DNA from 2 places in the Microbacterium sp. NPDC097977 genome. Region 2 is predicted to be linked to the other one. Evidence: riboswitches for the same ligand, from Rfam matches in the RefSeq annotation. Region 2 holds a riboswitch; the other holds the start of a gene.
What was found. Region 2 has a riboswitch for thiamine pyrophosphate ahead of thiM (hydroxyethylthiazole kinase). Riboswitches for the same ligand answer to the same signal wherever they lie in the genome.
Positions count from the first base shown of each region.

Region 1: it holds a riboswitch for thiamine pyrophosphate, as region 2 does, so the genes downstream of both, ABTZ43_RS00970 (ECF transporter S component) here and thiM (hydroxyethylthiazole kinase) in region 2, are expected to answer to the same signal.

Region 1 is NZ_JBEOUR010000002.1:64,881-79,288, forward strand. It holds gene ABTZ43_RS00960 (energy-coupling factor transporter transmembrane component T family protein) at 96-893, opposite strand; gene ABTZ43_RS00965 (ABC transporter ATP-binding protein) at 890-2,350, opposite strand; gene ABTZ43_RS00970 (ECF transporter S component) at 2,347-3,015, opposite strand; TPP riboswitch at 3,009-3,118, opposite strand; gene ABTZ43_RS00975 (D-alanyl-D-alanine carboxypeptidase family protein) at 3,202-4,824, shown strand; gene ABTZ43_RS00980 (ABC transporter ATP-binding protein) at 4,910-7,153, opposite strand; gene ABTZ43_RS00985 (ABC transporter ATP-binding protein) at 7,150-8,877, opposite strand; gene ABTZ43_RS00990 (enoyl-CoA hydratase/isomerase family protein) at 9,046-10,107, opposite strand; gene ABTZ43_RS00995 (ATP-binding cassette domain-containing protein) at 10,229-11,758, shown strand; gene ABTZ43_RS01000 (hypothetical protein) at 11,840-12,289, opposite strand; gene ABTZ43_RS01005 (HNH endonuclease signature motif containing protein) at 12,437-13,711, shown strand; gene ABTZ43_RS01010 (glutamate-1-semialdehyde 2,1-aminomutase) at 13,963-14,408, opposite strand, start outside.
Region 2 is NZ_JBEOUR010000031.1:3,008-17,415, reverse strand. It holds gene ABTZ43_RS08985 (sensor histidine kinase) at 1-1,338, shown strand, start outside; gene ABTZ43_RS08980 (TAXI family TRAP transporter solute-binding subunit) at 1,335-2,327, shown strand; gene ABTZ43_RS08975 (amino acid ABC transporter ATP-binding protein) at 2,681-3,430, shown strand; gene ABTZ43_RS08970 (glutamate ABC transporter substrate-binding protein) at 3,504-4,412, shown strand; gene ABTZ43_RS08965 (amino acid ABC transporter permease) at 4,475-5,122, shown strand; gene ABTZ43_RS08960 (amino acid ABC transporter permease) at 5,119-6,054, shown strand; gene pheS (phenylalanine--tRNA ligase subunit alpha) at 6,098-7,138, shown strand; gene pheT (phenylalanine--tRNA ligase subunit beta) at 7,138-9,642, shown strand; gene ABTZ43_RS08945 (DUF402 domain-containing protein) at 9,738-10,454, shown strand; gene ABTZ43_RS08940 (NAD-dependent epimerase/dehydratase family protein) at 10,519-11,481, shown strand; TPP riboswitch at 11,505-11,598, shown strand; gene thiM (hydroxyethylthiazole kinase) at 11,589-12,437, shown strand; gene thiD (bifunctional hydroxymethylpyrimidine kinase/phosphomethylpyrimidine kinase) at 12,434-14,408, shown strand, end outside.

The DNA of each region.
Region 1 (14,408 bases), on a different contig from region 2:
CCCTTGGGTTCACTCGATGCTAGCGAATACATCGGCATTCCAGCTATGAGAATGCTGAATATCGTCAGGCGGTCGCCGGGTCAGGCGGTCGCCGATCAGGCGGTCGGGCCGAGGATGAAGTTCCACGCCCCCGTCGCCACGGCCGCCGCGATCGCCGAGGCCGGGATGACGGCGGCGAGGAGCACCAGCAGGGTGTCGCGACGATCCCACGTCGATTCGCGGGCCCAGGATCTCGGTTCCGGACCGCCGAAGCCGCGCGCCTCCATCGCCGTCGCCAGCGACGACCCACGCCGGATGGCGAGCACGAACAGGGCGAACGCCATGCCGAACGCGCGGCGCACGCGCCCCTCGTCGGCGACACCCCTGGCACGCCGTGCCAGCGCGAGCGCACGCCAGTCATCGACGAGCAGACCGAGCATGCGCATTCCGGCGAGCGCTCCGACCACGAAACGGGCGGGGAGCTTCGCGCGCTGCGCGAGGTCGTCCGCGAGGTCGGTGGGGTCGACGGTGACGAACAGCACCACCGCGGGGAGTCCGATCGCGAGCACGCGCACGGCCGTCGCCGCGGCGAGCGCCAGTGACCCGTCGCTGACGCGCATGACCAGCCACTCGAAGTGGACCGTGCCGCTCGTCGCGCCGTACAGAGCGATGGTGACGGCGCTCAGGGGCGCCGCGACCCACAGCACGGCGGTGCGGATCCAGAACTCTCGGGCACGCAGACCGGCGAGCAGCAGCAGCGGGATCTCCAGGAGCAGCGCGACGGATGCCGAGACGACGTCGATCGTCAGCACGAGCGGCACCGCGATGAGCAGGGCGGCGGCGAGCTTCGCCAGCGCGGAGCGCGGAGCGACGGGTCCCGGCCGCTCGATGCGGGCGGTCAGCGGGTCGATCATCGCCCGACCTCGAGACGTCGGGCGTGCAGGGCCTCGAGGACGGCCTCATCGTGGCTGATCGCGACGACAGCGGCGCCCTGATCCCGCAGATCGGCGATCAGCGCGACGAGTTCGGCCCACGTGGTGGCGTCCTGACCGAACGTGGGCTCGTCGAGGACCAGCATCCGTGGGCGGGTGGCGAGCGCAGCGGCGACCGTCAGCCGCCGCTTCTCGCCCCCCGAGAGGGTGTACGGATTCGCCCCGGCGACCGATGCGAGTCGCAGGCGGTCGAGCAGCTCGTCGACGCGCGCGGTGATCTGGGGCTCCGGCATCCGCAGCGCCCGAGGGCCGACCGCCAGCTCGTCGCGCACGGTCTTCGCGAGCAGCTGATGCTCGGGAGTCTGCATCACGGTCGCGATGCGGGTGAGCAGCGCGCGCGACGACCATCGGAAGGGATCGTCCCGCTCGCCTGCGGCCAGGGCGGGAAGAGCGCGGACACGGCCGTCCTCCGGAGGGAGCAGGCCTGCGAGGGTCAGCCCGAGCGTCGACTTGCCCGTGCCGTTCGCACCGGTCACCCCGAGCACCTCGCCGGCGCGCACCTCGAGGTCGAGCGGACCGGCGACGGGCAGGCCGCGCTGCCGGGCGACGGTGACGCCGCGCGCCTCGAGGAGGCGCTCCCCGGCGTCGTGTGCGGGAGCGGGGGGCGCGATCGGCGGATGCCCCGGCACCCAGACCCCGGATGCCGCGAGCTCCGCGCCGCGCGCCCCGAGCACCTCGTCCGGACTGCCGTCGGCGAGCACGACGGTGCCTTCGGGGTCTGCGCCGAGCACGATCACCCGGGTGACCAGCGGCAGCCAGACGTCGATGCGGTGTTCGATCACGACGAGGGTCGCGCCGCTGACCTCGAGCGCCGCGGCCACGGCGTCCCGCACGTCACGCACTCCCTGGGGGTCGAGATTGGCGGTCGGCTCGTCGAGCAGGATCGCCCCGGGTCGCATCGCGAGCACGCCGGCGAGTGCGAGCCGCTGCTTCTGCCCGCCCGAGAGCGCCGAGGTCGAGCGATCCATCGGGACGTCGAGCCGCACGGCATCCAGCGCCGCCCGCACACGGGTCCAGATCTCCTGACGGGGAACGCCGAGGTTCTCGCATCCGAAAGCCACGTCGTCACCGACCCGCGCGAGGATCGTCTGCGTGTCGGGGTCCTGCAGCACCATGCCCACCCGGCCGCGTTCTGCGGCCGCCGGACGGCCGTCGACGAGCAGCGCGCCGTGCGTCTCGCCCTCGTCGGCCCCGCCGAGCACACCGCCGAAGCCCTGGAGCAGGGTGGACTTGCCCGCACCGGAGGAGCCGAGCAGCAGCACGCGCTCCCCCGGTTCGATACGCAGATCGACGGCGCGCACGGCCCACCGCAGTCGCGTGGCGTACCGCCACCCCCAGCCACGGGCTTCGAGGGTGGCGGGTGTCGTGGGGGCGCTCACACCCGTGCGGTGACCTCACGACCGGCGGCGAACCGGCCGAGCGCGCCCGTGGCCGCGAGACCCCGGGCGATCAGCCAGGCTCCGAGCCCGGCGATCACCGCACCCGAGATGGTGGTCGAGACGATGTAGACCGTGGTGAAGAGCGTGTCCGCCCCCGCGTACCAGAGGATGCGGTCGTTGATGCCGCAGGCGAGTCCTGCCCCGGCGCCCGCCAGCATCGCGACCGGGAGACGCCAGACCCCGTACACGAAGAGGAGGAAGACGAGCTCGGCACCGAGACCCTGCACGAGGCCCGACACGATGGTGAGCGGACCCCAGGCATTGCCGACGAGGGCCGAGATGACCGCGGCCACCAGCTCGGTATAGAGCGCCGCACCCGGCTTGCGGATGATCAGCGCCCCGAGCACGCCGGCGATCAGCCAGGGGCCCGCGAGGAGCCCCTGCACTCCGGGAAGCAGGGGCTTCAGGATGCTGCTCGGCACCTCGTACCCGACGTTCCAGAGCAGGAAGATCAGCGCGCAGGCGACGGCGATGACGCTGGCGACGACGATGTCGACGACCCGCCACCGCCACAGCTCCGGGCGGCCGAGGCCCCGAGAGGCCGAGGCGGCGGATGCCGATGCGGGTGCGGACCCGGTGGTGGATCCGGACGTGGATGTACTCATCAGTGACTCCTCCCTGCGCTGGCATGACCCAGATCAGGTTCGACGGTCGAAGCGCGATTCGCTCCCTCTCAGCCCGGCTCGCCGGACTCCCGTGGTTTGTGCTCTCGATCTTACCCAGTGCCGACACTCCCGTCTGCTTCCGTTGCCGCGCCGCTGATCTGCGTGCGGGTTCGGTACCGTGAGGAGGTGACCGCTCCCGACTCCGCCGAGGCCACCCCGTCCGACGCCCTCGGCACCGATGCACCCGGCACCGATGCCCCCGGTGCTGTCGCGACCGCCGATGCCGAGACCGGGGATGCTCCGACCGGGGATGCTGAGACCGTCGACGCCGAGACACCCGATGCTGCGACCGCCGCCCCTGCGGCGCTCGATGCCGAGATCGTCGATGCCGAGATCATCGATGTGGAGACGCTCCACGCCGCGGCCGCCGATGCCGAGCCGCAGTGGGCGGATGCCGGCAGCGGCGGCACTCCCCTCACCTGGGTCGACCCGCTCGACGTCGCCGCGCACACGTCCTCGGGCTCCCTGGACACCGCGCCGCATCCGACCTCTGAGACCGGACTGCTGAGCGACGCGAGCCTGCGCCCGGCGATCGCCCGTCCCGGGTTGCTGGTGCCCGCCGGCATCCTCGTCGGACTCGTCGCCGCGTACGCCGGCACCACCCTGCTGTGGCCGCTGCACGAGGTGGCGCCGACCGTGCGGGCCGTGGAGATCGCTCCGGTCGCCGCCTCCGCGGCGGCGTTGACGTGGCCGGGGCAGGGGAGCGCTGCCGCCGGCATCGCCGGGATCGGCACCGCGTCGTCCTCCGTCGACCAGGCCGCGATCGCCAGCGTCACGAAGGTCGTCTCGAGCCTGATGGTGCTCGACAGGATGCCGCTCGCGGTCGGCGAGCAGGGTCCCGAGTTCGCCTTCACCCGCGCCGACAACCTCGCCTACTGGGACTACCGCCGCTCCGACCAGTCCGCCCTGGACGTGCCGGTGGGCGGCACCCTCACCGAGCTGCAGATGCTGCAGGGCACACTGCTCGGATCCGCGAACAACTACATCGATCGTCTCTCCCGCGAGATCTGGGGGTCGGAGTCGGCGTTCACCTCCGCCGCCGCGCAATGGCTGGGCGATCGGGGTCTCGACGGCATCACGATCGTCACGCCTTCGGGGTTCGACGCCCGCAACACGGCCACCCCGGAAGCGCTGGTGGCGCTCGCCGAACTCGCGATGCAGAATCCGGTGTTCGCAGGCATCGTGGGCACCCCGTCGGTCGATCTGCCCGGAGCCGGAACCGTCGTGAACACCAACGGCATGCTCGCAGACCCCGGAGTGGTCGGAGTGAAGACCGGCACGCTCGACGACAGCTGGAATCTGCTGACGGCGAAGGACATCACCGTCGACGACACGACGGTGCACCTGTATGCCGCCGTGCTCGGCCAGACCGACGATGCACAGCGGCTGGCGGAGACGCGCTCCCTGTTCTCGCAGATCGAGACCGCACTGACGGGCCAGGCACCCGCCGTCCCGAAGGGCACGGTCGTGGGCGCCGTCACGACCCGATGGGGTACGACCACGGATGTCGTGACGGATGCCGACGCCGAACTCGTGCTGTGGAACGGCACGTCCGCGCAGACGACCACGACATTCACCCTCGGCGAGAACCGTGAGTCGGGTGAGGCGATCGGCACGGCGACGAGCGTCGGTCCGCTGAACACCGTGACCACCTCGGTCTCCCTGGTCGACGACGTCGAGGGACCGAGTCCCTGGTGGCGCCTGACGCACCCTCTCGAACTCTTCGGCCTCGCCGACGAGCAGCGCTGACCCCCGGCAGCGAGCGGCTTCGGCGGCGGAACGAGAAAGCGAACGCCCCACCCGGATGATCGGGTGGGGCGTTCGCCGTCTGCGGTCAGTGCGTGGTCTCTCCGGCATCCGGGCGCTCCACGACCGCCTGGGCCGCGGCCGCCTCGGCGGTGGGGACCTGCGCCCCGACCGACGCACCGATCTGCGCGGCACTCGCCGCATCGTCGGCATCGCCGCTCACGACCACCGGAGTCGTCCCGGTGAGCGCGTCCTCGGCATCGATGTCGGTCGCGGCCTGCTCGAACTGCGACTGGTACAGCCGCCAGTAGGCGCCCTGTGCCGTGATGAGCTCGTCGTGCGTGCCCTTCTCGACGATGTCTCCGTGCTCCATGACGAGGATGAGATCGGCGTCACGGATCGTCGACAGCCGGTGCGCGATCACGAACGACGTGCGCCCCTGTCGCAGCGCGGCCATCGCGTTCTGCAGCAGCAGCTCGGTGCGGGTGTCGACGGCCGACGTCGCCTCATCGAGGATGAGGATCGACGGCTGGGCGACGAACGCTCGCGCGATCGTGATGAGCTGGCGCTCTCCCGCGGAGACGTTGGAGGCGTCTTCGTCGAGCACGGTGTCGTATCCCTCGGGGAGGGCGTGCACGAAGCGGTCGACGTACGTCGCCTTCGCGGCCTCGAGCACATCCGCGTCGGTCGCAGTGGACCGCCCGTACCGGATGTTCTCGCGGATGGAGCCCGCGAACAGCCACGGATCCTGCAGCACCATGCCCGTGCGCGAGCGCAGCTGGTCCCGCGTGATCTCAGAGATGTCCTGGCCGTCGAGGAGGATGCGCCCGCCGTCGAGCTCGTAGAACCGCATGATCAGGTTGACCAGCGTCGTCTTTCCCGCTCCGGTCGGTCCGACGATCGCCACGGTCTGGCCGGGCTCGACGCGGAACGACAGGTCGGTGATCAGCGGACGATCGGGCGTGTACGAGAACGCGACGTTCTCGAACTCGACGACGCCCTCGCCGTCGGCGAGCATCGGCGCATCGGGCTCGTCGGCCTCCTGCTCGTCGGTGTCGAGAAGCTCGAACACGCGCTCCGCCGATGCGGTTCCGGACTGCACGACCGCAGCCATGCCGCCGAGCTCCGACAGCGGCTGCGTGAACTGCTGCGAGTACTGGATGAACGCCTGCACGTCGCCGAGACGCAGCTGGCCGCTCGCGACCATGAGACCGCCGAGCACGGCGATGCCGACGTAGGTGAGGCTGCCGACGAAGGTCATCGCCGGCATGATGATGCCGGAGAGGAACTGCGCCTTGAAGCTCGCCTGGAACAGCTCCTCGTTCTCGTCCTTGAACTTGTCGAGGGCGTCCTTCTCGCGACCGAACACCTTGACGAGCGCGTGTCCCGAGAACGCCTCCTCGACGCGGGCGTTCAGACGCCCCACCTTGCGCCACTGCGTTCCGAAGGCCTTCTGCGACCGCGGACCGATGACGCCGAAGATCACGCCCATGAGAGGCAGTGCGACGAGGGCGACGAGAGCGAGCTGCCAGGAGATCGAGAACATCAGCACCAGCACGCCCACGACCGTCAGCACGGCGGTGATCGCGCCCGACAGCGACTGCTGCATGGTCTGCGTGATGTTGTCGATGTCGTTGGTCACGCGCGAGATCAGGTCACCGCGCTGCACCTTGTCGAAGTACGACAGCGGCAGGCGGTTGATCTTCGCTTCGACCGACTCGCGCAGGCGCCACATGGTGCGCACCATGATGACGTTGATGACGTAGCCCTGGATCCAGCTGAGGAAGGCCGCGACGATGTAGATCGCGAGCACGGCGATGATGACCCACCGCAGCGCCTCGAAGTCCACCCCCTCGCCGACCCGGAAGTCGCCGAGGGCCGAGATCTGGTTCGCGTAGTCGTCCTGTCCTCCCTGGCGGAGCGCTTCGACCACGTCGTCCTTCGCGGTGCCGGCGGGGAAGCCCGGGAAGTCCCCGTTCGCCTGCGCGAGCTGCACCGAGATGAAGCCCTTGTAGATGAGGTTGGTCGCCTCGCCGAGCACCTTGGGGGCGGCCACCGTCAGCACGACGCCGACGGCACCCGCGATCGACACCAGGATGAACCACACGGCGGACGGCTTGAGCAGACCGATCATCCGGCTGAAGCTCTTGCCGAAGTTGTCGGCCTTGCCCGGTGCGACGCTGTCCCAGCCGCCGCCGTTCTGTCGTGCCTTCTCGGCGAGCTCGGCCTCGTACTTCTCCTCCTCGGTCAGTTCCGGCTCGGCCGGCTGCGCGACGTCCGCCTGGGCGGCGGCGCGACCACGTCGGGTCTTCGGCGTGTTCTGCTCGCTCATGCGTCCACCCCCAGCTGCGACTCGACGATCTCCCGATAGGTCGTGCTCGTCTCGAGCAGTTCCGCGTGCGTGCCGACGCCGACCATGGTGCCTCCCTCGAGCACGACGATGCGGTCCGCATCCGTGATGGAGGACACTCGCTGAGCGACCACGATCTTCGTGACATGGGGCAGTTCGCGCCACAGCGCCTGCCTCAGGCGGGCGTCCGTGGTGAGGTCGAGAGCGGAGAACGAGTCGTCGAAGACGAGGATCTGCGGCTGCCGGACGATCGCGCGGGCGATCGCGAGACGCTGCCGCTGACCGCCCGACACGTTCGTACCGCCCTGCGTGATGCGCGACTCGAGCCCCTGCGGCATCTCCTCGACGAAGTCGCGACCCTGCGCGATCTCGAGCGCATGCCAGAGCTCCTCGTCGGTGGCCTCCTCGCGTCCGTAACGGAGGTTCGATGCCACGGTTCCGGTGAAGAGGAACGGGCGCTGCGGCACGAGGCCGATCGTCGCCCACAGCGACTCCACATCGGCCTCGCGCACGTCGACGCCCCCGACGGAGACAGCGCCGCCCGAGGCGTCGAACAGGCGGGGGATCAACGACACCAGCGTGGTCTTGCCCGCACCCGTCGATCCGACGATCGCCACGGTCTCTCCGGGTTCTGCGCCGAAGCTGATGCCCGTGAGCACGGGCGAATCGGCACCCGGGTACGTGAACTCGACGCCGTCGAAGGCGACGGATCCGGGCGTCGGGAAGTCGGTCACGCCGTTCGTCGGACGCTCCATGCTGGACTCCGTGTCGAGGACCTCTCCGATGCGCTCGGCCGAGACGGCCGCACGGGGGATCATGATCGCCATGAAGCTGGCCATGATCACACCGCCCATGATCTGACCGATGTACTGCATGAAGGCGAAGATCGTTCCCACCTGCACGGTGCCGCTGTTGACCTCGATCCCTCCGAACCAGACGACGGCGACCACGGTGACGTTGAGGATGAGCATGAACAGCGGGAACAGGAGGACGAAGAGGGAGCCGACCTTGCGACCGACGACCATGATGTCCGTGTTCGCGCCGCGGAAGCGCTCCTCTTCGATTCGTTCGCGCACGAAGGCGCGCACCACGCGGACTCCGGTCAGCTGCTCGCGCATGACGCGGTTCACGGTGTCGAGCCTGCCCTGGTAGCTGCGGAAGAGGGGCACCATCCGGCTGACGACGAGACCCGCCACGATCAGCAGCAGCGGAACGGAGACCGCGATCAGCCAGCTGAGGCCGATGTTCGTCTGCACCGCGAAGATGATGCCGCCGATCGCGAGGAGGGGCGCGGTGACGAGCATCGTCGCACCCATCATCGCGAGCATCTGCACCTGCTGCACGTCGTTGGTGTTGCGGGTGATGAGCGAGCCCGCTCCGAACTGCGACACCTCGCGCTCGGAGAATCCGCTCACCTTTCCGAAGACGTCGGCGCGGATGTCGCGACCGGCGCTCATCGACGCGCGCGCGGCGAAGTACGTGGCGATGACCGACGCGGTGATCTGCCCGAGCGACACGGCGAGCATGAACAGCCCGGTGCGCCAGATGTAGTCGGTGTCGGACTGCGCGACGCCCTTGTTGATGATGTCTTCGTTCAGACGGGGCAGGTAGAGAGTCGCGATCGCGCTGGCGAACTGGAAGACCAGCACGGCCACGAGCAACCACTTATAGCGGGACAGATATCGGACGAGGATTTTTCCCAGCACAGGCGGACTTTCTAGGAAGGATGGCGTCGCTGATCTCTCGGCGGGCGGACGCGGGCCGACGATCGCGCACAAGCTAGAGTGCCACGAACCGCTGACATTCGTATCCCCCTGCCGGTGGACCTTCGCTCACAGCGAACCGACGCCACCCGCTCGGCGGCCCCGCCGTCGTCAGAACAGCCGCGGCTCCGGCACGAACTCGCGGGCACCGGCACCGGCATCCGCGGGCAGGTCGGCGATGGATGCCGGATCCCACCGCGGGTTCCGATCCTTGTCGATCAGCTGCGCGCGGATCCCCTCGACGAGGTCGGGGTGCCGCGTGACGAACCACATCACACGCCGGTATTCGCCCTCGAGCGCTGCACGCAGCCCCGGGAGCTCGCGCGCCTCGCGGACGGCGTCGAGGGTCACCGCCAGCCCGGTCGGCGCCAGGGATTCGAGGACCTCGGCGGCCTCGGCGGCCTCGGGAGCATCGTGCGCGTGCAGGCGCTCGAGGATGCCCGCGACCGTGTCGGCGGAGAACGCCTCGTCGATCCATCCGCGGGACTCGGGAAGAGCGGACGGCTCGGGGGTCTCGTCGAAGAGCAGCACGATCTCGGCGGGCCCGGTCGGGTCCGCGCGGTAGGCGAGCGCCTCGCGCAGGGCGTCGAGCCGGTCCGAGGGCACGAAATGGTCGGCGAACCCGAGCAGCACCGCATCGGCGCCGTCCATGGTGCCGCCGGTGAGACCGAAGTACTCCCCGAATCGTCCGGGCGCCCGCCCGAGCAGCCACGTCCCGCCGACATCCGGGGTGAACCCGATGCGAGTCTCCGGCATAGCGATCTTCGAGCGCTCGGTGACGATGCGGATCGAGGCGTGCCCGGAGAGCCCGACCCCGCCGCCCATCGTGATGCCGTCGGCGATCGACACGATCGGCTTCGGGTACTCGGCGATCATCGCGTTGAGCGCGTACTCCGCGCGGAAGAACTCCGCCGCCTCGTCCGCATGACCCGCCACGATCTGCGCATGCAGGCCCCGCACGTCGCCGCCGGCGCACATCCCCCGCTCGCCCGCCCCGTCGATGACGACGATCTGCACGTCGGTGTCGTCCCGCCACGCCTCGAGGGCCTCGGCCAGCAGCCGGACCATTCCGAAATCGAGCGCGTTGATGGCTTCGGGCCTGTTCAGGGTGAGCCTGCCGAGGGCGCCGTCGGTGCGGACGAGGACCCGGGAGACGTCGAGGGAATCGGTCACGGGTGCCAGGCTACCCCGTACATTCGGCCTTGCCACGGCGGCCGTTCGTGGGGTAAATACGCGATCCAGCGGCTTTTCCGGCAGGATAGACGGAACTGCCCACTGCAACGAGAGGTCGCAGATGCCCGACGGACAGGTGCTGGAGTTCACGCACGTGACCAAGCGCTTCAATGACGTGACGGCGGTGTCCGACTTCTCCGCGCGAGTCGAGCCCGGCGTCGTGACCGCTTTCCTCGGCCCGAACGGAGCCGGAAAGACGACGACGCTGCGCATCCTCCTGGGTCAGGTGCGCGCCACCAGCGGAACCGCGACGATCGGCGGTGTCGCGTTCCCCGACCTGCGTCATCCGCTGCGCACCATCGGATCGGTCCTCGAGGAGACGGCCTACCGTCCGCGCCGCTCGGCCGAACGCCAGCTCACCATCGCGGCCAAGGCGAACGGCATCCCGCTCTCCCGCGTCGACGAGGTGCTCGCGCTGGTCGGTCTCGAGCACGAGGCCGAGGGCCGCATCGGCAGCTTCTCACTCGGCATGCGCCAGCGCCTGAGCGTCGCGCACGCCCTGCTCGGCGACCCGGGCGCTCTCGTCTTCGACGAGCCGGCGAACGGCCTCGACCCCGAGGGCATCCGCTGGATCCGCCTCCTGATGCGCCGGCTCGCCGACGAAGGTCGCACGGTGCTCGTCTCCTCGCACGTGTTGAGCGAGGTCGAGCAGGTCGCCGACAACGTGCTCGTGCTCTCGAAGGGCCAGCTGATGCTCTCGAGCGGCATCGAGACGCTCGCCGATCCGTCGTCCGGATCCGTGGTCGTCGACGCCGCCGATCGCGCCGCGCTCACCACCGCGCTCTCGGCCGCCGGGCTCGAGGTCGAGGTGCTCCGCTCGGGACTCACGGTGCGCGGCAGCGACGCCGGAACGGTCGGTGCGATCGCGGCATCGGCCGGGATCGCGCTCAGCACGCTCGTGCAGCGCGGACCCACCCTCGAAGACGTCTTCATCGATCTCGTGCGCGGCGGCCGGTTCGAGCCGCGCGCCGACGCAGCGCCTGCGGCGATCGAGGCGCCTGCCGTCGTCGAGACGCCTGAGGCTGTCGACGCGGATGCGGCTGTCGAGGCTGAGGCGGCTGTCGAGACGGATGCGGTCGTCGAGGCTGAGGCTGAACCTGCCGTCGCGGCTGCGGACGACGAGAACGACGTCCCGGGCGAAGCGTCTGCCGAGGAGTCGGAGACTGTCGAGTCCGAGGCGCGTGCCGAGGAGTCGGCAGCCGAGGAGGAACCGGTGTCAGCCGAGACCGACGCACCTGCCGAGCCCGCCGAGGATGCGGCGTCAACCGGTTTCGAGGCGCCTGCCGAGTCCGCCACCGCACCGTCTTTCGACGAGATCCTGTTCGGCACGACGCCGGCGACTACTGCGGACGACGAGGCGGATGACGACGAACCTGAGGACGACGACCCGCGGTCCGCAGCCGTCAGCTCCATGCTCGCCCAGGCGGCTCGGGCGTATTACGAGGACGAGCCGAGGGAGTACCCGCTCGAGAACGCGTCGAGTGAGGACAGCGTCGTCGAGAGCATCGACGAGGCCGCGCCCGAGGGTGCTGCCGTCGAGAGTGCTGCCGACGACTCGGAGCAGAACGACTCCGAGCCTCATCGTTACTGAGACCTGACGCGAACGCCCTCCACGCCGCACGGCGGTGGAGGGCGTTCCTCGTTCATGAGGGAGTCTCGGCGCTCCCCGGCCTCACGCCGGACGCGGGCGGATCACCGGACGCCGGCTGCCCTTCGACACGGGGACCGGGGAGGTGGCGACGATCTCCTCGACATCCGCGGGCTCATCCGTCACGTCGAGCCTGAGCGCCTGCGTTAGTGCGAGACCGTGGCTCGTGGTGAGGATCAGTCGCCGGTACTGGTCGTCGCCGAGGAGGTCGACGACGACGCTCGGTCGCCGCCTGCGGATCAGCACGAAGTCGGTACTGCCGGCGGCCTTCCACGTTCCGGCGGCGAGGATGCCCGGAATGTGCGTCCCCGGATTGGGAACTCCCCGAAGCCACGTCCACGCGTCGTCGATCAGCTGCACCTTCGCGATGGTCTCTCGCTCGATGCGGAGATTGTCGCGGTGAAAGCTCGCAGCCCGCTCGATCGGCGAGAGCACGACCTCGAGTCGCGTCTGATCAAGCAGCAACGTCACCATGCGTCCAGTCTGCCAGCGGCACCCGCCCAGATGTCTGTGTCTTGCTCACAGGAAGGCAACGATCCCTTGTCGGTTCCCACGTGTCCACGTCTTTCTCCCATTCCGATGTTCTGCTCGACATTCGAACAAACGTACTAGAATCGGAGTATGACCTCGACCACAGACCTCAGCCTCGAACAGCGCGGTGCGCTGCTCGATTCCTGGGTCGAGAAGCGACGTCAGATCGCCCGACTGGAGGCGGAGGCGTCTGACATCCTCGCCGAGCGGATGCGGCTCTGCACGGCCGAGTCCGAAGAGCACCCCTACCACCGTGACGCGATCCATCGATCCATGGTCGCGGAGTACGCGGCCGCCGGGCAGATGAGCCAGGGCAGCGTCGAATACGCGCTCACAGACGCGGGATTCCTCGCCGACGGCCGCCACCCCCGCGTGCAGGAGGCGTTCCGAGCCGGAGCGATCTCGGCCGCACACGTCCGCGAGATCGTGCGGGCGGCGGGAGTGGTCCGAGAGGCCGTGAACAACGGACGGGCCGACTCCGATGCGCTGCCGTTCTACGACAGCGCGGCGGTCATCGTCGCCGAGCACGAGACGCCGGCCCGCACCCGCGCGCACATGCGCGAGCTCGCCGCCGCCCTCGCCGGCTCGACGACGGTGGAGCGTCACGCACGAGCGACATCGGAGCGCACCGTCACGCTGCGGTCCGCCGACGACGGCTTCTCCGTCCTGAGCGTCGTCCTCCCCGAACACCTCGCCACGGCGATCCACGACCGTCTCACCCGGCTGGCGCGGGTGGTGATCGCGGGGCGGGGCGGCGACGGGATCCAGGTCGAGATGACGGACTCACGCTCCATCGACCAGGTGCGCACCGACCTCCTCATCGACCTGCTCCTGACCTCCGACCCGAGCGCGGCGAACGGCTCGGGTCTCGACAACATCCAGGCTCGGATCCAGGTGACCGTCGCGGCGACGACGCTCGCCGGGATCGATGACCGTCCTGCCCACCTCGACGGACACGGACCGCTGCACCCCGACGTGGCCCGCGACCTCGCGGGACGCAACGGCGGGTGGTCACGTCTGTTCCTCGATCCGTCAGGGCTCGTCGTGGAGACGGATGCCTACACCCCGACCGAATCGATGCGACGATTCCTGCGGGCCAGAGATCAGCACTGCCGATTCCCGGGATGCAGGATGCCGGTGCATCGATGCCAGCTCGACCACACGTTCGATCATGCGAAAGGCGGCAGGACCGAGATCCACAACCTGGGTCACCTGTGCGCGACCCACCATGTGCTCAAGCATCCCGACGTCGGCGACGACCATCGATGGACCGCCCATCAGCTCCCTGACGGAACCATCGACTGGCGGAGTCCGCTCGGACGCACCTACCGCGATACTCCGCCGCGCCGGGTCATGTTCGTATGAGGACCCGTGGGGTTTGCATGACGACGTGGAACGATCGCGTGACGACCCGAGACCGAGACGCCGAACACGTTCGCGTGACGACCCGAGACAGTCGCGCGACGACCCGAGACAGTCGCGCGACGACCCGAGACAGTCGCGCGACGACCCGAGACGTTCGCGTGACGACCCGACGCGTTCGCGTGACGGCCCGTGACGGATGCGCGACGACCCGCGACGGATGCGCGACGGTCAGAGCGAAGACGGCAGCGTGCTCACGCCGTCGCGGCCGGGGCAGTAGCGGCCGGGTCCGTGGCGGCAGCAGCGGCACGAGCCGCGATCGGCAGCGCCGCCTCGATCCTCTGCAGCTCCTCTTCGCCGTGCGCGGCGGTGAGGAACCATGCTTCGAACACGCTCGGCGGCAGGGCGACGCCCTGCTCACGCATCGCGTGGAAGAACGGCGCGTAGCGGAACGACTCCTGCGCCAGTGCGTCGGCGTACGTGCGGGGCGACGACGCGCGGAACGACGCGCTGAACAGGCTGCCGGCGTGAGCGACGGCATGGGTCACGCCGGCATCCGTGAGCGCGGCATCGAGCGCCGCCGAGACCCGGGCGGCCGCGGCATCGACCGTGGCGTAGACCTCCGGCGTCGCGAGCCTCAGCGTGGCGAGACCCGCGGCGACCGAGAGCGGGTTACCCGAGAGCGTGCCCGCCTGGTACA
Region 2 (14,408 bases):
CTGGCCGTCCTGCTGCTGCTCGGCAGCGCGACGGCGTGGAGTGCGACCCGTGGCATCCAACAGGCGTTCTATGCCGAGCAGCTCGGTGACCTCGGGTACTTCGCCGCGAGTGCGCGTCAGGCGCTGCGGTCGGGGAGCACCACGGTGATCGATGCGGAGGTGCAGCGTTTCCACGAGGTGTACGGGACGGAGGTGATGGTCTTCGATCTCGCGGGCGGCATCTGGGCGGCCGGGGGAGCGGCCGACCGGGTCCTCGCGGATGACGAGGCCGCGCGCGTGCGTCTCGCGCTCTCCGGCCGTCGCGCAGACGCTCCGGAACCGGTCTTCCCCTGGATGCTCGCCGAGTCGTCCCTCGCCGAGCCGGTGTTCGACGACGGTGATGTGATCGGGGCCGTGATGGTGTCCGCGGATGTCGATGCGCCCCGTACGCAGATCCTTCAGCAGATCCTCCTTCTCAGCATCGTGTCGATCCTCGCTGTCGGGTTGGGCGTGCTCCTGGTTTTCCAGATGGCACGGTGGGTGCTGTCACCGGTCAGGCGCCTCGACGAGGCGATGGTCGCGATCGAGCGCGGGGCGATGGACGCCCGCGTGTCGGAGGACACCGGACCGCCGGAGCTGCGCCGCATGACGCGGGTGTTCAACGGCATGGCGGACGAGATCGAACGGGTGATGACGCGGCAGCAGGAGTTCGCGCTCAACGCCTCGCACGAACTGCGCAACCCGCTGAACGCCCTGCTGCTGCGCGTCGAGCACCTCTCGACCGGACTCGGAGCGGAGTGGCAGGGCGATATCGAGGAGACCCGCGAGGAGGGGCGACGGATGGTCCGGATCCTCGAGACGCTGCTCGCCCTCGCGCGCGGCGGGCGCGCCGACATCGCCGTCTCGGCCGTCGATCTGAGCGTGCTGGCGGCTCGCCGGGCGGACGCCTGGCGGGATGTCGCCGCGCAGCGCGGGGTCCGGATGCAGGCCGGCGCCGAGGCATCCGTGATGAGTGTGACCGATCGCACGATCGTCGAGAGCGCCCTCGACGCGGTGATCGACAACGCGGTGAAGTTCTCGCCCGCCGACTCGGTCGTGGTGGTCGAGGCATCGAGGGAGGGCGATCTGTGCCGGCTCACGGTGCGCGATCACGGTCCTGGCCTCACGATCGCCGAAGCGGCCTCGGCGGCGGACCGGTTCTGGCGCAGCGAGGACAGCGGCGAGACGCCGGGAACGGGATTGGGGCTGGCGATCGCGACCGACCTGCTGGAGTCGATCGGCGGCGCGCTCGCGGTCTCCTCCGCCGACGGCGGTGGCCTCGTCGTGGCCCTCCTCCTGCCGGACGGAGCGGACGGATGAGCGGTGCCCGAGGGCCGCGTGGGCGGAGGGGATCACGGTGGGGGCGGATCACCGCGGCCGTCCTGGTGCTCGTGATGGCCGGTGCGTCGAGCGCCTGCGCCGGGCGGTCGGAGCACTGGGGCACGGCGCGGTATGTGATCGCCGGAGGAGGGTCGAACGGCCTCTACTTCGCGTACGGCAGCGAGCTCGCGACGGAGCTGTCGTCGTCACTGGACGTGCGGATGGAGGCCGCCGAGACCGCGGGATCGGTCGACAACCTCCTCCGTGTGAGCTCGGGTGAGGCGCTCCTAGGATTCGCGCAGGGCGACGCGGCGGCGGATGCCGTCGCCGGAGCCGGTCCGTTCGCCGAGCCGATGCCCGTGCGGGCGGTCGCCCGGCTGTACGACGAGTACCTGCACGTCGTCGTCCGCGCGGACTCGCCGATCGACTCGCTCGACGATCTGGCTGGACGGCGGGTCTCCCTCGGGGCCGAGAACTCCGGAGTCAACGTCATCGCCTCGCGCGTGCTCGACGCCGCCGGCGTGGACGTGGCCACCATCGAGGATCCGGAGCTGGATCTGGGCGAGTCGATCAGCGCGCTGGAGCGCTCGGACATAGACGGGTTCTTCTGGGTCGGCGGCATACCGACCCCCGGGATCGCCCAGCTCGCCGAGACCGCTCCCGTGCGGCTGCTGCCCATCGAGCAGAGCTGGGTCAACACGGTCAATGCGCGCTACTCCGACGCCTACCGTCCTTCCGACTTCCCGATCGGGCTCTACGGGCTCGATGCGTCCCAGCCGACGATGGCGGTCCCGAACTACCTGGTGACGTCGTCCGAGACCCCGGACGGCATGGTGCGCGACGTCCTCGAGGGCCTCTTCGACGCCAGGACCCGCATCGCCCGGAACGTTCCTGCCGCGGCACTCCTGGACCTGAGGCAGGCCATCTTCTCGGGACCCGTGGCCCTGCATCCCGGCGCGATCGCCTATTACCGGAGCCAGCGGGACTGACCCCTCAAGAAATCCTCAAGAAGTCCTCCCACCGAGGGGCCGCTCTGCCACTCTGAGGATCGATCGCGCTCGATTCGACGGAGAATTCAGATGCCACAGTGCCCACGCCCCTCGCAGAGGCGCGCACTCAGCGACCGTCTCGCCCCGTCGCACGATCGCATCCGGCCGGAGGCCTGCCGCCGCGTTCTCCTCGGGGGAGGGGCGCAGCGGCAGGGACGCCTCCGCGGCTCGCGGGGGCGGGCCGCGGGGCGCTCCGCGTCCGGGGCGCGGTCCGATGCCTCGCGCGGTTACGAACGTGTAAATGTCGCCGCGTCCGTGTGGAGCCACGTGTTCGACCTGGCTAGTTTGGAGAAATGATGACCTCTGGTAAGCCTCTCGTCGTTGTCGACAACGTTCAGAAGCACTACGGCGACTTCCAGGCACTGACCGATATCGATCTCACGGTCAACGCCGGCGAGGTCGTCGTCGTGATCGGCCCGTCGGGTTCCGGCAAGTCGACGCTGTGCCGCACCATCAACCGCCTCGAGACGATCACGAGCGGGTCGATCAGCATCGACGGCAAGGAGCTGCCGGCCGAGGGCAAGGGGCTCGCGAACCTGCGCGCCGACGTCGGCATGGTGTTCCAGTCGTTCAACCTGTTCGCGCATCTCACGATCCTCGAGAACGTGACGCTCGGTCCCATCAAGGTCCGTGGTCTTAAGAAGGCCGCCGCCGAGAAGGAGGCCATGCAGCTCCTCGAGCGCGTCGGCATCGCGAAGCAGGCATCGAAGCTCCCCGCGCAGCTCTCGGGCGGACAGCAGCAGCGCGTGGCGATCGCCCGTGCGCTCGCGATGCACCCCAAGGTGATGCTGTTCGACGAGCCGACCAGCGCACTCGACCCCGAGATGATCAACGAGGTGCTCGATGTCATGGTCGACCTCGCGCACGAGGGGATGACGATGATCGTCGTCACCCATGAGATGGGCTTCGCCCGCAAGGCCGCCGACCGGGTGGTCTTCATGGCCGACGGCCGGATCGTGGAGGAGGCGACTCCTGAGGAGTTCTTCACGAACCCGAAGAGCGACCGTGCCAAGGACTTCCTCTCGAAGCTCCTCACGCACTGACGCGCAGCACGACGCACTTCCGCACTCACGCACTTCACAGACCCTGCACACACAGCACACGAAGGAGACGCACATGCGACGCACACGGACACTGGCAGGCATCGGGATCGCCGCGGCAGCGCTGCTCGCGCTGACCGCCTGCAACAGCGGCAGCCCGTCCAGCCCCGGAGCAGGAACCGGCGGCGAGGAAGAGGGGGGCGACAGCACCTGGTTCGAGGTCGCGACAGACGTCGACCTCGAGGGCAGCCCCACGTTCGACGCGATCAAGGATCGCGACAAGGTCGTCGTCGGCGTCAAGGAGGACCAGCCGGGTCTCGGCTACCTCGACGTGACGACGAACGAGCGCACCGGTTTCGACGTCGACATCGCACGCTGGATCGCTGCATCCCTCGGCTATGACGAGGACAAGATCGAGTTCAAGGCGATCGCCTCCGCGAACCGCGAGCAGGCCATCGTCAACGGTGACATCGACTACTACGTCGGCACCTACTCGATCACCGACAAGCGCAAGGAGCAGATCGCCTTCGCAGGCCCGTACTTCATCACGGGCCAGGGCCTGCTGGTGGCCGCGGACAACGAGGACATCAAGAGCGAGGCCGATCTGACGGCTGACACCACGGTGTGCTCGGCGACGGGCTCCACCCCGATCCAGAACATCCGCGACAACTACCCGGACGTCCCCACCAAGGAGTTCGACCTGTACTCCGCGTGCGTCGAGGCGCTGCTCTCCGGCGAGGTCCAGGCTGTGACCACCGACCAGGCGATCCTGATCGGCTATGCGGCGCAGGACCCCGACAACCTGAAGGTCGTCGGCGAGCCGTTCACCGAGGAGCGCTACGGCGTGGGCGTCGCCAAGGATGACGCGGCACTGCAGGAGTTCATCAACACGATGTTCACCGACGGTGGCGACATCTGGCAGGCGATCTTCGACAAGAACCTCGGTTCCTCCGGCATCGAAGTCAGCCAGCCGGCCGTCGACTGACCGATCGAGGGGGTGGCCGTCCGCGGCCACCCCCTCCTCACAACCCTGAAGGGGAGGACGGCGTGGACGTCATCTTCGGAAACCTCGATCTGTGGGGTGAGGCGCTTCGCAACACCCTGCTGATCTTCTTCGGCGGCGCGGTGCTGGCGCTCATCCTCGGGTTCATCGTCGGAGCGATGCGAGTCGCACCCGTGCCGATCGCACGGGCCGTCGGGACGCTGTACGTGAACCTGATCCGGAACACCCCGCTCACGCTCGTCTTCTTCTTCTTCATCTTCGGCTACCCGCAGCTCGGGCTCCCGAAGCTCAGCACCACGGTGCTCGGCATCCTCGCCATCGGCATCTACACCGCGACCTACGTCGCAGAGGTGATCCGGGCCGGCATCAACACGGTTCCGGTCGGGCAGGCCGAAGCCGCACGCGCGATCGGGCTTCCGTTCGGCCAGGTGATGACGCTGGTGATCCTGCCTCAGGCCTTCCGCTCCGTCGTGCCTCCGATGATGAGCGTGTTCATCGCCCTGTTGAAGAACACCACGGTGGCCGCCGGCTTCTCGGTGCTCGAACTCGGCGCGATCCGCTCCTACCTCAGTGAGCGCGGCGAGAACGCACTCGTCGTCCTGCTCTGGGTCGCCGTCATCTTCGTCGCCCTGGTCCTGCTGCTCAGCTGGCTGCAGCGCTATCTCGAGAACAAGTGGAGGATCGCGCGATGACTTCCGTCCTGTACGACGTCCCCGGTCCCAAGGCCATCCTCCGCAACCGACTGATCGGTGTCGCGACGGTCGTGGTCGTGCTCGCCCTGCTCGGCTTCATCGGCTACCGCTTCTACGAGAGCGGCCAGTTCGACGCCTCACGGTGGTACGTCTTCACGTTCAGCGCCGTGTGGACCCAGATCTTCGGCGCACTCGGTCGCACGCTCGCCGCATTCGGGCTCGCGGCGCTGCTCGCCCTCGTGCTCGGGTTCGTGCTCGCGATCGGACGGATGTCCGACCACGCCTGGGTTCGCATCCCGGTCACCGCGATCACCGAGTTCTTCCGGGCCGTCCCCGTGCTGGTGCTCATGATGCTGCTGTACTACGGACTCCCCGTACTCGGCGTCAAGATGGAGCCGTACTGGGCCGTCGTACTGGCGCTCATGGTCTACAACGGCTCCGTGCTCGCAGAGGTGCTGCGCGCCGGCGTCGAGTCGCTGCCGCGCGGACAGAAGGAGGCCGGGTTCGCGATCGGTCTGCGCAAGAGCGGTGTGATGCGCCTGATCCTGCTGCCGCAGGCGATCCGCGCCATGCTCCCGGTGATCGTCGCACAGCTCGTGGTGACGCTGAAGGACACCGCCCTCGGCTTCATCATCACGTACCCCGAACTGCTGTACTTCGCGAAGCAGCTCACCTCGCAGCAGGGTCGCCCCGTGCTGCAGTCCGCGTTCGTGATCGGCGGCATCTACATCGTCATGTGCCTGATCCTCTCGGGTGTGGCGCGGTGGCTCGAGATCCGCACGCGCCGCTCGCCGAAGCTGAAGGGCTACACCCCGGACGCCGGTGATCGCGATCCACGCCTGCACGGCGACGGAACCGTGACCGAGGTGATCGCGATGCAGCGCGGCGCAGGCAAGTTCGACGGCACGAGCGGCGGCGCAGGACCCTCGTGAGGCGGCGCGGGGTGACCGCCGTGCGCCGGTAGACTCCTGTCTCGTGTCTGAGTCTCCCGAAATCACCCCGGAAGCCGTCGAGGCCGCTGTCGCAGCCGCCCTCGAAGCGATCGCCGCAGCCGCCGATACGGCCGAGCTGAAGGCAGCCCGAGCAGCCCATGTGGCCGACGGTTCGCCGCTCGCCGTGCTGAACGCCTCGATGCGTCAGGTCGCCCCTGAGAACAAGGCCGCGTTCGGCAAGCTCGTCGGCCAGGGTCGTGGGCAGGTGACCAAGGCGCTCGCCGCCAAGGAGGCCGAGCTCGCCGCCGCCGAGGTGGCCGCCCGCCTCGAGGCCGAGCGCGTCGACATCACGGCCGTGCCGTCGCGCACGCGCGTCGGTGCACGGCATCCGCTGACCCTGCTCAGCGAGCAGATCTCCGACATCTTCGTCGGCATGGGATGGGAGATCGCGGAGGGACCGGAGCTCGAGCACGAGTGGTTCAACTTCGACGCCCTGAACTTCGACGTCGACCACCCGGCCCGCCAGGAGCAGGACACGTTCTACGTCGACCCGACGTCGCGTCATCTGGTGATGCGCACGCACACGAGTCCCGTGCAGGTGCGCTCGATGCTCGACCGCGAGGTGCCGATCTACGTGCTGTGCCCCGGCCGGGTCTACCGCACCGACGAGTTCGACGCGACCCACCTGCCGGTGTTCACGCAGTTCGAGGGCCTGGTCATCGACAAGGGCATCTCGATGGCGCACCTCAAGGGCACGCTCGACCATGTCGCGCGTCAGCTCTTCGGGCCCGAGGCGAAGACGCGCTTCCGCACCAACTTCTTCCCCTTCACCGAGCCCTCCGCCGAGCTCGACCTGTGGCACCCGACCTTCAAGGGCGGTGCGCGCTGGATCGAATGGGGCGGCTGCGGCATGGTGAACCCGAACGTGCTGCGCGCGGCGGGCATCGACCCCGATGTCTACAGCGGCTTCGCCTTCGGCATGGGCGTCGAGCGGGCACTGATGTTCCGCAGCGATGTGCAGGACATGAGGGACATGGCAGAGGGCGATGTCCGATTCAGCGAGCAGTACGGGATGGTGGTGTGATGCGCGTCCCGCTTTCGTGGTTGCGTGAGTACGTCGATCTGGCAGCGGATGCGACGCCCGAGGACGTCCTCGCGGCGATGGTCACCGTGGGCTTCGAAGAGGAGGACGTGCACCGCTTCGACATCTCCGGCCCGGTCGTCGTCGGTCAGGTCGTGTCGCTCGAGGCGGAACCGCAGTCCAACGGCAAGACGATCAACTGGTGCCAGGTCGACGTCGGCGCGGCGAACGGCGGCGTCCGCGGCATCGTCTGCGGCGCCCACAACTTCGTCGCAGGCGACAAGGTCGTCGTGACGCTGCCCGGCGCCGTGCTGCCCGGCCCGTTCCCCATCGCGGCACGCAAGACCTACGGGCACGTGTCGGACGGCATGATCGCATCGGCGCGCGAGCTCGGCCTCGGCGACGAGCACAACGGCATCCTCGTGCTCGCGGACCTCGGAATCGACGCGCCCGTCGGCACCGACGCCATCGGCCTGCTCGGGCTCGACGACGTCGCGGTCGAGATCAACGTCACCCCCGACCGCGGGTACGCGTTCTCGCTGCGCGGTGTCGCCCGCGAGTACTCCCACGCCACCGGCTCCTCCTTCCGCGACCCCGCCGAGCGCGACGTCGCCGAGCTGCAGCCCGGCACCGGCCACACGGCGATCGTCGACGATGCGGCACCCATCCGCGGCAGCGCCGGCGCGAGCGAGTTCGTCACCCGCGTGGTGCGCGACGTCGACCCGTCACGGCCGACCCCGCCGTGGATGATCGCCCGTCTGTCGCTCGCCGGCATGCGCTCGCTCGGCATCCTCATCGACATCACGAACTACGTGATGCTCGAGCTCGGCCAGCCGCTGCACGGATACGACCTCGACCGTCTCACCGGCGGCATCACGGTGCGCCGTGCGGCGCACGGCGAGAAGATGACGACCCTCGACGGCCAGGAGCGCACGCTCCACGGCGAGGATCTGCTGATCACGGACGAGTCGGGACCGATCGGCCTCGCGGGGGTCATGGGCGGCGGCACGACCGAGATGAGCGAGTCGACGCGGAACGTCCTCATCGAGGCCGCGACCTTCGACCCGATCACCATCGCCCGCACCGCCCGTCGCCACAAGCTCCCCAGCGAGGCGTCCAAGCGGTTCGAGCGCGGCGTCGACCCGCTGGTGCCGTTCGTGGCGGCGCGCCGGGCCGCGGATCTCATGGTCGAGCTCGCCGGAGGATCGCTCACCGACGAGGGTGGAGCGCTGTTCGCGGAGGTCTTCGTCGGCGACATCCACCTGCCCGAAGGCTTCGTGCAGGCGCTGATCGGCGTCGACTACACGGATGCCGAGATCACCGACGCTCTGACGATGATCGGCGCCGAGGTCACCGCGGCCGAGGGCGGCTGGCTCGTCATCCCGCCGACCTGGCGTCCCGACATCACCGACAAGTGGTCCCTCGCCGAGGAGGTCGCCCGCATCCACGGTCTCGACCGCATCCCCTCGGTGCTTCCGACGCCGCCTTCCGGTCGTGGTCTGACCGCGCACCAGCAGGGTCGCCGGCGGGTGGCCGACGCCCTCGCCGCGGCGGGACTCGTCGAGACGCCGTCGTTCCCGTTCACCACGGCGGCCGAGAACGACCTGCACGGCTCCGCATCGGGAGAGCACCTGCCCAGCATCCGGCTCGCGAACCCCCTCGACGGATCCGCGCCGTTCCTGCGCCGCTCGCTCATCCCGGGCCTGCTGCAGATCGCACATCGGAACATCTCGCGCGGCCTCACGGATCTCTCGCTGTTCGAGACCGGTGTCGTCTTCCTGCCCGAGCCCGGTGTCGAGTACGGCACCGACGAGGTCCCGCCGCTCGGTGAGCGCCCGTCGGACGAGACGCTGGCAGCGCTGAACGCCTCGATCCCGCCGCAGCATCGTCACGTCGCCGTGCTGCTCACCGGGAACGTCGTCGTGCGCCAGCCCGGCCGCACCGCCGAGGTCGCGGGTCTCTCCGAGGCTCTCGACGCGGTCCGTGTGATCGGTGCCGCCGCCGGGGTCGACATCGATGTCGCGCAGGGGCGTCGCGCCGCTCTGCACCCGGGGCGTACCGGCGTGCTGTCGGTCGCGGGCGTCGAGATCGGATACATCGGCGAGCTGCACCCCGACGTCTCGGCCGCGGCCGACCTGCCGGGGCGAGCCACGGTGCTCGAACTCGATCTCGACGGCATCCTCACGCTCGCGACCCCTCGTGCCGTGGCGGCATCGTTGTCGACGTTCCCTGCCGCCACCCAGGACGTGTCCCTGGTGATCGACGCGGGCGTCGCCGCCGGCGAGGTGCGCGAGGCGCTGGCCGAGGGGGCAGGGTCGCTGCTCGAGGGCATCCGCCTCGTCGACGACTACCGCGGCGACGGCCTCCCGACCGGGCAGAAGAGCCTCACGTTCGCGCTGCGCTTCCGTGCCGATGACCGCACGCTGACCGCCGCGGAGGCGACCGAGGCGAAGCTCGCCGGTGTCGCCGTCGCGTCCGAGCGCTTCGGTGCGATCCTGCGCGACTGATCCGCAGCGCTCATTGCACGAGGCCCGCCTCCTCTCGGGGATGCGGGCCTCGTGCACGCTCAGCCTCTCGGAACGGGCGGCGATAGCGTGTGCTGATGAGCATCCTCCCTCACAGCACTCCCGCGGCGGTGCCCGACGGTGTCCGGCCGATGGGCGAGGCGCCGTTCCTCCGGCCCGGAGACCAGATCGACTGGCACTATCGCCCGCCCGGCTGGCAGCCGGGCGACGCGTCGACGATCACGCCCATGCGCGTGGTGCGCGACGACGAGCACGGGCTGGTGGCCTGGCTCGCACCCGGGACGCTCCAGGAGGCGCAGGGGACGACCGAGGGGGAGCGCATCCGCACCGTGCCACTGGACCGCCGCTGGCTCGACCCTCGTACGCGCATCGTGGAGGAGTGGTGGGGCAACGGGATCCTGCGCATCGCACCCGCCGGCGCCGCCTGGTCCGTGTGGCTGTTCTGGAGCGCGGCGGAGGGGTCGCACTGGCGCTTCGCGGGCTGGTACGTGAACCTCGAGAACGCGCATCTGCGCACCGATCGAGACACGTACTCGTCGGATCACATCCTCGACGTGCAGATCGACGCCGAGGGGAGCGTGCGCCTCAAGGACGAGGACGAGCTGGCGGCCGCCATCGAGCAGGGCCGGCTCACGGGTGAGCAGGCCGCGCAGATCGAGCGCCATGCATCCGCTGCGATCGAGTCGTTCCGGGCGGGCGACTGGCCCTTCGACCCCGAGTGGCAGCTGTGGCGCCCCGACCCCTCATGGACGGTCCCCGAGCTCTCCGGCATCGGAGAGCTGCGCAGAAGGTGAGCGCGGCATCCGCCCTGAGCGGACGCCCCTTCCCCTGCGCGGCGGATGCTGGTGGCATGGGCGCATGACAGATGTGCTGATCCTCGGAGGAACGGGCTGGCTGTCGGGCTGCATCGCCCGACGGATGCTGATGAACGGGGCGACCGTGATGTGCCTCGCGCGGGGTGGGCGGCCGTCGCCTGACGGCGCGAGCCTCGTGCTGGCCGACCGCGACGACCTCGCGGCGTACGACGCCGTGTCGGCTCGCGACTGGGATCACGTGATCGACGTCTCCTCGCGTGCGGAGCACGTCGACCGGGCCGTGGCCGCGCTGGGCGACAGGGCGGCCCGGTGGACCTACATCTCGTCGGTGTCGGTGTACGCCGACGACGAGACGGTCGGTGCGGACGAGTCGGCTCCGCTGCACGCCCCGGCGGAAACCGGTGACGACGAGTACGGCGCGCAGAAGGTCGCGGCCGAGAACGCCGTGCGCGCCCTGGGAGAGCGTGCGCTGATCGTGCGGCCCGGTCTCATCGTGGGCGAGGGCGACCCGAGCGATCGCTTCGGCTACTGGGCCGCGGCGTTCCTCCGCTCGCAGGACGGACCCGTGCTGGTGCCGAGCTCCGAGGCACGCCACGCGCAGGTGATCGATGTCGACGACCTGGCGGAGTTCGTCGCGACGGCGTCGGCGACCGGGATCGTCGACGCCGTGGGCGACCCTCATCCGCTCGCCGATGTCCTCTCCTCCTTCCGCCGCGCTGCGGACCACCGTGGCGAGATCGTGACGGTCGACGACGAGCGGCTGATCGAGAAGGGCGTCGCGTACTGGGCGGGGGAGCGATCGCTTCCGCTCTGGCTCCCGACCGACATGACCGGTTTCATGACCCGGGCGAACACGCGGTACCGCGCCGCGGGCGGTGTGCTGCGGCCCCTCGCCGAGACGATCGCGACCGTCGTCGCCGACGAGCAGGAGCGAGGAACCGATCGCGACAGGCGCGCCGGGCTCACCCGTGTCGACGAGATCGAGCTGCTGCAGCGACGAGGGTGATCTCCGGGCGTCGCTAGACTTCGAGCAGTGACACGGGGTGCCGCATCCGCGGCTGAGAACAGACCCGTCGAACCTGATCTAGTTCGTACTAGCGAAGGGATGTCGCGGTGAGCGATCGTCTGCGTCCGGAATCCGAATCGACCCTGGCGGCCTCGGCCGCCCAACTGCTGTCCGCGCTGCGTGGGTCGCCACCGCTGACCCACTGCATCACCAACACCGTCGTCACCGGGTTCACGGCCAACGTGCTGCTGGCTCTCGGGGCGGCACCCGCGATGGTCGACATCGTCGACGAGGCGGGGCTCTTCGCGGGAGTCGCGTCCGGGACGCTGATCAACCTCGGAACCCCGACTCCCGAGCAACGTGCCGCGAGTCTCGAAGCCGTCGCCGGTGCTGTCGCCGCGGGCACACCCTGGGTTCTCGATCCGGTCGCGATCGGTTCGCTGCCCGTGCGCACGGCGCTCGCACACGACCTCGTCGTCTCGCGGCCCACGGCGATCCGCGGGAACGCCTCCGAGATCCTCGCACTCGCAGGGCTCACCGCCGGGGGTCGGGGCGTCGATGCCACCGACACCACCGATGCCGCCTCCGACGCCGCCCTCGCCCTCGCCGCCCGTCACGGTTCGGTCGTCGCCGTCTCGGGACCCGTCGACCTGATCACCGACGGGCGGCGCATCGTGCGGATCGCGAACGGCGACGAGCTGCTCACCAGGGTCACCGGTGGCGGGTGCGCACTGGGCGCCTTGATGGCCGCCTTCCTGGGGACTGCCCGCACGGTCGGGATCGATCCGCTGACCGCCGTCGCGTCGGCGAGCCTGGTGTACACGGTCGCGGCGGAGCGCGCCGCCACACGGGCCTCGGGCCCCGGCAGCTTCGCGGTCGAGCTCCTCGACGCGCTCGCGTCGGTGGGGCCGCGTGACATCGCTGACGCGGCACGGGTCGAGGAGCGTGCGCTGTGATCGCGGACCTCTCGCTGTACCTGGTCACGGACCCGGATCTCTGCGGGGAACGCGGTGTCGTCGAGACTGTCCGCCGCGCCGTCGACGGGGGTGTGCGGATCGTGCAGCTGCGGGACAAGACGGCGACGGATGCCGAGACCACGGCGCAGCTCGTCGAGCTCTCGCGCGTGATCGACGGTCGGGCACTTCTGGTCGTGAATGACCGCCTGGATGCCGCCATCGCCGCGCGGGAGCAGGGTGCGCGGGTCGACGGCATCCATCTCGGGCAGGGCGATGCATCGGTGCTGCGCGCGAGAGAAGCTCTGGGCGCCGAGGCGCTCATCGGCCTCACGGCGAACAGTCGGGAGCACTTCGAGGCTGTGCGCGCGCTGCCGCCCGACACGATCGACTACCTGGGCGTCGGCGTCGTCCGCCCCACCGCCACCAAGCCCGACCATCCGCCGGCCCTCGGCGTCGAGGGCTTCCGTGCCCTCGTCGAGACGACCGTGCTCCCGTGCGTGGCGATAGGAGGGGTGGGCATCGACGACACCGAGCGGCTGCGGAGCGCGGGTGCGGCCGGCCTCGCCGTGGTCTCGGCGCTGTGCGCGGCTGCGGATCCGGCCGAGACCGCTGAGGTGTTCGTGCGTCGTTGGCGCGCGGCGGGCACGCCACGGGTGCTCAGCATCGCCGGGAGCGACCCGTCCGGCGGAGCCGGGATCCAGGCGGACCTCAAGTCGATCGCCGCGAACGGCGGTTACGGCATGGCGGCGCTCACTGCGCTGACCGCTCAGAACACCACCGGTGTGCGGGGCGTTCATGTGCCGCCCGCTGCCTTCCTGCGCGAGCAGCTCGACGCGATCTCCGACGACATCGTCGTCGACGCGGTCAAGGTCGGGATGCTCGCGAACGCCGACGTCATCCGCACGGTCGCCGACTGGCTCGATGCCGTTCGGCCGCCGATCGTCGTCCTCGATCCGGTGATGGTCGCCACCAGTGGCGACAGGCTGCTCGACCGGGATGCCGAGGCGGCATTGCGCGAGCTCCTCCGGCGTGCACACGTCGTCACCCCCAATCTCGGCGAGCTCGCCGTGCTGGCCGGGCGGACGATCTCGGGATGGGACGACGCGCTCGCGGCCGCGGAGGATCTGTCGACGGCGATCGGGGCGGCCGTCCTGGTCAAGGGCGGGCACCTCGAGGGGGACGACGTGCCCGACGCGCTCGTGGACACCGGAGAGGGAGTGCGATGCGAGTTCCCGGGCCGTCGGATCCGCACCGCGAACACCCACGGCACGGGGTGCTCGCTCTCGTCCGCGCTGGCCACACGTCTGGCTCGCGGCGAGTCGGCCGTCGACGCCGTCGCCGCGACCCGGGCGTGGCTGCGCGAGGCGCTGCGCGAGAGCGAGGCGCTGAACGTCGGTCGTGGTCACGGACCGGTCAGCCACTTCGCGGGGCTGTGGGAGCGCGGCGGGCTCGAGACGAGACCGACGCCGGAGCAGATCCGCGCCGAGTGGTGGACGCGCACGGCCGATGTGAGGGCGAGGATCGACGAGCTCCCCTTCATCCGCGGCCTGGCCGACGGCACTCTCGCTCGGGAGCCGTTCGTGTTCTACCTCGCGCAGGACGCGCTGTACCTTCGCGAGTACGCCCGCGTGCTCGCCGAAGCCTCACGCCTCGCTCCCACTCCGCACGAGCAGGCGTTCTGGGCGCGTTCCGCCGAGGGGGCGATCATCGGAGAGCTCGAGCTGCACGCGTCGTGGCTGACCCCGGGTGAGGGCGTGGATGCGGCGATGTTCTCGGTCGCTCCCGCTCCCGCGACCGTGGCGTACCTCGACCATCTGCGCTCCGTGGCGTTCGGCGGTGACTACGCCGAGCTCGTCGCCGCGATCCTGCCGTGCTTCTGGCTCTACACCGACCTCGGCCGGCGCCTGCACGCGGGGGAGTTCGGCGAGTCCGCGCAGGATCCCCGGCACCCGTACGCCTCCTGGCTCGCGA